Regions from separate parts of the Variovorax sp. AB1(2024) genome, predicted to be linked through region 3. Evidence: predicted binding sites of a transcription regulator. Region 3 holds the regulator's gene; each other region holds the start of a gene.
What was found. The regulator sigma-54, encoded in region 3, starts transcription at its own class of promoters, with help from an activator protein. The targets are predictions, from matches to a motif close to TGGCANGNAANCTGCTTT.

Region 1 (2,263 bases), 3.2 Mb from region 3:
ACGCATGTAGACGAAGTTGTCCTTGACGAACAGGTCCTGCCCTTCGACCAGCTCCACGCCCATCTGCTGCGCGAGGAAGGCGTGCTCGAAGTAGGCGCTGTTGTACATGCCCGGCGTGAGCACCACCACCGTGGGCTCGGCCGTGGCCGGCGGCGCGCTGGCGCGAAGCGTCTCCAGCAGCAGGTCGGGGTAATGCGCGACCGGCGCGATGCGGTTCTGGTTGAACAGCTCCGGGAAGAGCCGCATCATCATCTTGCGGTTCTCGAGCATGTAGCTCACGCCGCTGGGCACGCGCAGGTTGTCTTCGAGCACGTAGTACTCGCCGTTGCCCTCGGCATCGGGGGCGCGGACGATGTCGATGCCCGAGATGTTCGAGTAGACGTTGTGCGGCACGTTGACGCCCATCATCTCGGGGCGGAACTGCGCGTTGTTCAGGATCTGCTCGGCCGGGATGATGCCGGCCTTGATGATTTCCTGGTCGTGGTAGACGTCATGCAGGAAGCGGTTGAGCGCCGTGACGCGCTGAACCAGCCCTTTTTCCATGCTGTCCCACTCGTTGGCCGGAATGATCCGCGGCAGCAGGTCGAACGGGATGAGCCGCTCGGTGCCGGAACCGTCTTCGTCCTTCGCGCCGTACACGGCAAAGGTAATACCGACCCGGCGGAAAATCATTTCCGCCTCTTCACGCCGCGAACGCATCACCTCACCGGGTTGCTTCGCGAGCCATTGGTCGTAGCGCTTGTAATGCTGTCGGATCGCAGCCCCCGCATAGGGCAACTGCTCATACATCTCGTCGAATTTGTGCATGGAACGACCAATCTCCTTGAGCCGTAGCTTAGCAAGTTCGAGGCCAGTAGAACCCCTTATGCGGCGGCCGGAGACGGGTCGAAGCTCTTTTTTTTGCGGGCTACCGCACCGGGGTTTCGGCCGGCGGCTGCTGCTTCTTGCGCGGCGAGAGGAATTCCTTGATGCGCTCCCCGCTCTCGTCGCCGTAGAGGCTGGCAACGGAAGATTCGCGCTCGGCATCGAGCTGTTCCCGCCGGCTGCGGCCCCGGGCAGAGTGCACGAGCTGCTTGATGCGCGCCTGCACTTCGAACGGCCCGCGGGAAAGCTCCTGCGCCCATTCGAGCGCCGTGGCGCAGGCACTGCCGCGCGGCACCACCTTGTTGACCACGCCCCAGTCGTGCAGCCGCCTGGCGCTGCAGGGCTTGCCGTCGAGCAGCATCTCCAGGGCCGCCTGCGGCGGCAGCGAACGCACCAGCGAATCGGAACCTCCGCCGTCGGGCGTGAGCCCCAGGTTGACGTAAGACATCGCGAACCTGGCGTCTTCCGCCGCCACGATGAGATCGCAGGCCAGGCACAGCGAAAAACCGCCCGCCACGGCCGCACCCTCGACCGCCGCGATGACGGGCTGGGGCGCTTCCTGGATCGCCATGATCCATTCGTTCAGCGCCTCGAGGTGGCCGTGCTGCTCGGCCTCGGGCAACTTGCGCTGCCGCGCCAGCCGCCGAAGGTCGCCGCCGCCGCTGAAGTGCTCGCCCTCCCCGCACAGCACGATGGCGCGCACCGTGCGAAAGCCCGAGGTGGCCCGCAGCGCCTTGGCCGCCGCGCGGTAGACCGCCGGGTTGACCGCGTTGCGCGCGGCCGGGTTGCTCAGGGTCAGCACCAGCACCGGACCCTCGCGGTGCGTCTTGAGCCTTGCGCCGGACGTGGCCGTGGCGCTCGCGCTGGTGATGGTCGGGACGGCGGTGGTCATGGCGCGGGCCCGGAAAACCGGCCCCACCGGCAACTGCTGCGATCTTGCATGGCATTCCCTTTGCGTTGTTTCAGACCGTATAACGCACGCGACCACTCGCCGGCGCTACCTCAGTGATGAGTACTTTACGTTTAATTTGACAATTAATTCACGATTTCAACGCGTTCAGGCACACGATGCCGCCAGTAGCGCGCATGGCGCTCGCGCTCGCAGGCGACATCGTCAGGCTGCGTGCTGCGCCAGTGGGCGGCACCGCAGCGGGGGCTGTCGACCAGCCGTACCCCGTGGGCCGCGTACCGCGCCGCCACCTCGGGCGCCGGGTGGCCGAAACGGTTGCGATAGCCTGCCTGGACCAGTGCAATGCGCGGCTGCACGGCGTCGAGGAAGGTTTCGCTCGACGAGGTCTTGCTGCCGTGATGAGGCACCAGCAGCACGTCGGCGCGCAACTCCGGCGCGCGCGCGACCAGCGCGGACTCCTGCATGCGCTCGACATCGCCCACCAGCAGC
Region 2 (2,263 bases), 720 kb from region 3:
TTGCTCTACAGGCATGCGATGACATCGACAGCCTGCAAATTGTGCGGCGCGCCTACACGTGTCTCGAAAAACTCATCGCTCCGCACCACGTGAACGACACGGAAGAGGTGTTTCCGACGCGTTCTGAATTCAGCGCCTTGGTCTGGCTGGTCAACGATGAGTTGGGGCGCCGAATCGAGGCAGCCGAAATCACGGTTCGATCGCTGCGTATTGCGCTGAGTGACAGAGTATCAATTGGAGTCTGACCTCGTTTTTTCAAAGCTCCAAGCCTGCGGTTCTCAAATCGTCTCGGCGCTGGCCGTAAATCCTCGATTTATTTAGCTTTGCTCACCAGATAAATCCGTCCAACGTAAAAAAAAGCCGCCCGAGGGCGGCTTTTTTACATCGGCAGCGCCATTTAGGGGCGGCACGAAGCGGGCAAGAACTTGACGGGCATCGGCGTCGTTGCGCCCGGACGGCACAGCCACTCGATCGAACCGCCCGTCGGGACTGTAGAACTGCCACCTGCACCAGCGACCGTGGTGGTCGGCGCGGTAGTCAGTGCGGTTCCAACAAGAGCGGTGCCACCCGAGGTTGGCGTGAGCGAAACGGTGCCGCCGCCAGCAGCTGCGGTATAGGTAATGGTGATCACACCGGTCAGATCTGCCACAGCAACGCTCGCGACGTTAGGCGTTGCGGCAGGGAGAACGTAGCCATTTGCAAACCCGGCGCCTTGAGCGGCATTCTCGGAAATTGCCGTTTTTGCACCACTGGCGAGCGCCAGACCTTCAGTTACTCGTGAACGAACCACGTAGTCCTGATAAGCCGGCAGCGCCACAGCAGCCAAGATACCAATGATCGCCACAACGATCATCAATTCGATAAGGGTAAAGCCGGCCTGTGCGCGGCGGGCGAGAGTACGACGATTCATTGAACTAACTCCAGGTTGGTTGGTTGTTACGCCCGGGAACCTGCCCGGAGCGAGAGAACTTCCGCAGCATCTGTGCCACCCTCCAAACCAGCCTTCTGTCGACCGAACGCGTCACCTTTGTTTACCAACGTGTAACACGATGCGACACATTTTGTGTCCAGATGCTTCTTGCATGACAAATATGTCAACCGGCAAGGTCTGCCGATGCATCAGAAAGTCAACACTCCATCTGCCTTCAACCACCGGATATCCCGGTGCGCCACCCCCGCCACCTGATGCTCTCCCAGCGCCTCGATCTGGCTCATGATCTCGTCGGTTTCCGCCGGCTTGGTATGCGTGATGTAGATCGGAAACTGCTTCGCCGGGTCGATCCGCGCCAGTTCGCCTGCCAGCATCACCGGTGACAAATGCAAGCTGCGCTCGGCCAGCGCCTGCTCCCTGTTGCTGAAGGCCGTCTCTATCACCAGCATCGCCACATCCAGCGCGTTCACCCGGTCCCAGAACGGCGGGTTGCGTTCGGTGTCACCGCTGAAGACCCAGTTCGCCCCGCCGGAAGCCCGCCGCACGGCAAAGCCGCAGGCCGGCACGGTGTGCACGGCCGGCAGCACCTCGATCGACTTGGGCGCACAGCTGCCCAGCTGCAGCATCTGCCCCACCTCGATGTCGTGAAAGCTCACGAACGGCGCTTCAGGGCTGGGAATGCTCTCGAAGTCGGGCCAGATGACGTTGTTGAATACGTGAGCGCGCAGCGCTTCGATGGTGGCGCGCAGCGCATGCACGCGCAGCGGTCTGGAGCGGCGGCTGCCGATGGCGTCGAGCATCAGGGGCAGGGCGGCGATGTGGTCGAGGTGGCAGTGCGTCAGAACCACGTCGTCGATGGCGGCCATTTCTTCGAGCGAGAGGTCGCCCACGCCGGTGCCCGCATCGACGAGCAGGTCGGTGTCGACCAGGAACGAGGTGGTGCGGCAGTCTTTGGCAATGGCGCCTGAGCAACCCAGCACACGAACCTGCATTGTGAAAGACCCCTTGTGTGTGTCTGTCGTCATTTGGTTTCGAACCGGGTTGCGCCGTCCCAGTTCGGATCCTGGGGTCGCAACGCCATGGAGGCTAAACGCTGGGCGTAGAGCTGGTAAAGGACTTTTTTGGCATCCGCGGCGAGCAAGGGGGCCAGCAAGTTCCGGCCCATGGCCCAGTCCTGGCGGCGGTAGGCGGCGAGCACGGCGCCCCAGCGCTCGAGCATCGGCTGGGCCTGTTTTTCGGCTTCGGGCGTGCGCTCGGCCAGGGGGGTGAACACGGCCACGGCCTGCGCCTTGCCCTTGACGCGCACGCTGTCGAGCTCCTGCCAGACGTAGC
Region 3 (2,263 bases):
GCGGCAAGCTCGCGCCGCTGTCCAAGCAGCACATGGAAGAGCGCCTGTCCGAACTGCTGGCCGACCTGCGCGTCGACCACCTGCGCGATTCGCCGGCGTTGGCGCTGTCGGGCGGCGAGCGACGCCGCGTCGAGATCGCACGCGCCCTGGCCACCCAGCCGCGCTTCATCCTGCTGGACGAACCCTTCGCCGGCATCGACCCGATCGCCGTCATCGAAATCCAGCGGATCATCAGCTTCCTGAAAGAGCGCGGCATCGGCGTGCTCATCACCGACCACAACGTGCGCGAAACGCTGGGCATCTGCGATCACGCGTTCATCATCAGCGACGGGCATGTGCTGGCACAAGGTACGCCCTCGGAGATCGTCGACAACGCCGAGGTACGCAGGGTGTACCTAGGCGAACACTTCCGTATGTAAGGAAGGGTCGGGTTCTCCACATGAAGCAAGGGCTGTCCCTTCGCGTCTCGCAGCACTTGGCGTTGACGCCCCAGCTGCAGCAGTCGATCAGGCTGCTCCAACTCTCCACGCTCGAACTGAGCCAGGAAGTGGAGCAGATGCTCGACGAGAACCCCTTCCTCGAGCGCACCGCGGAAGAAGCGGCGCGCGAGGAGTTCGGGCTCGACACCGCCGACGCCCCCGCTGCGCGCGATGACGGCAGTGACGGCGGCGACGGCGAGAGCGACTTCACCCCGCCGCCCGCCAGCACCTCCACCGCCTCGACCGAGACCGCCACCACCACCACGGCCGACTCCGACGGCCCCGCCGCCGAGATCGCCGAGCGCGAGCCCGACTGGGAAGGCGACGGCACCGTCGACATGGCGCCCGACGACAGCGAGTGGGGCAGCGACGCTCCCGCGCGCCAGAACAACCTGGGCGACGACGAACGCGCCGACGCCACCGAACTCGCGCGCAGCCAGGAATCGCTGCAGTCGTTCCTGCACCGCCAGGCGCTGAGCCTGCGCCTGAGCGAGAACGACAGCGCCGCGCTGCGCTTCCTGATCGAGTCGCTCAACGACGACGGCTACCTCGAAGACTCCCTGCCTGCGCTGGCCTCGGGCCTGGCCGGCGACGACAACGACCAGTTCGACGACCTGGTGCACCACTTCCAGGTGGCGCTCGGCCTGCTGCAGAGCCTGGAGCCGGTGGGCGTGGGGGCGCGCGACCTCGGCGAATGCCTGAGCATCCAGCTGCGCGCGCTGGCCGCCGAGGACGACGACGAAGACGAAGAGCAGGCACAGGTCTACAAGACCGCGATCGCCATCTGCAAGCAGCCGATGGAACTGCTCGCGCGGCGCGACTTCAAGCGCCTGGCCACGCTCACCCGCAGCAGCGAAGAGCTGGTGCGCTCGGCGCTGCAGGTCATTGCGCGGCTGGAGCCCAAGCCGGGGCGCCGTTTCGTCGACGTCGAGCGCAACATCGTCATTCCCGACGTGATCGTCACCAAGACCGGACGCGGCACCAACGTCAAGTTCCGCGTCATGCTGAATCCCGAGGTCATGCCGCGCCTGCGCGTGCACGACATCTATGCCGGCGCGCTCAAGTCGCACAAGGGCGAGGGCAGCCAGGCGCTGTCGCAGCGGCTGCAGGAGGCGCGCTGGTTCATCAAGAACATCCAGCAGCGCTTCGACACCATCCTGCGCGTGAGCAACGCCATCGTCGAGCGCCAGAAGAGCTACTTCGTGCACGGCGAGCTGGCCATGCGCCCGCTGGTGCTGCGCGAAATTGCGGACGAACTGGGCCTGCACGAATCCACCATCTCGCGCGTGACCACCGCCAAGTACATGGCCACGCCGTTCGGCACGGTCGAGCTGAAGTATTTCTTCGGCTCGGCGCTGGGCACCGAGACCGGCGGCAATGCGTCGAGCACGGCGGTGCGCGCGCTGATCAAGCAGTTCGTGAGCTCCGAGAGCATCAAGAAGCCGCTGTCGGACAGCCAGATCTCCGAGATGCTGAAGGAGCAGGGCATCGAGTGCGCGCGCCGCACCGTGGCCAAGTACCGCGAAGCCTTGCGCATTGCGCCCGCCAACCTGCGCAAGGCCCTGTAGAAAGCCTTCGATGAGCCGTCTCCCGATGTCGCGCTGGGGCCATTGGGTGATCGCTTTGCTGGCCGTGCTGCTGTTCAGCGGCTGCGCCACCCTGCCCGACGAGGCGCCGCGCCCGCCCACCAAGGCCATGGCCGTGTCGCCCGACACCGCGCTCGGCAAGCTCGCGATGGCGGCCCAGCCCGACCCCGACCTGAGCGGCTTTCGCCTGATGCCCGG

Region 1: the regulator sigma-54 is predicted to act here: its motif matches at 836-853, upstream of WIX39_RS21695 (circularly permuted type 2 ATP-grasp protein).
Region 2: the regulator sigma-54 is predicted to act here: its motif matches at 971-988, upstream of WIX39_RS03595 (pilin).

The regions. Positions count from the first base shown of each region.
Region 1 covers NZ_JBBHKP020000001.1:4,661,362-4,663,624, forward strand. The annotation lists gene WIX39_RS21695 (circularly permuted type 2 ATP-grasp protein) at 1-807, opposite strand, end outside; gene WIX39_RS21700 (oxepin-CoA hydrolase, alternative type) at 908-1,756, opposite strand; gene WIX39_RS21705 (DNA internalization-related competence protein ComEC/Rec2) at 1,900-2,263, opposite strand, start outside.
Region 2 covers NZ_JBBHKP020000001.1:737,590-739,852, forward strand. The annotation lists gene WIX39_RS03590 (hypothetical protein) at 1-245, shown strand, start outside; gene WIX39_RS03595 (pilin) at 398-910, opposite strand; gene WIX39_RS03600 (3',5'-cyclic-nucleotide phosphodiesterase) at 1,120-1,923, opposite strand; gene WIX39_RS03605 (CHASE2 domain-containing protein) at 1,953-2,263, opposite strand, start outside.
Region 3 covers NZ_JBBHKP020000001.1:1,461,334-1,463,596, forward strand. The annotation lists gene lptB (LPS export ABC transporter ATP-binding protein) at 1-419, shown strand, start outside; gene WIX39_RS06980 (RNA polymerase factor sigma-54) at 440-2,047, shown strand; gene WIX39_RS06985 (phospholipase D family protein) at 2,058-2,263, shown strand, end outside.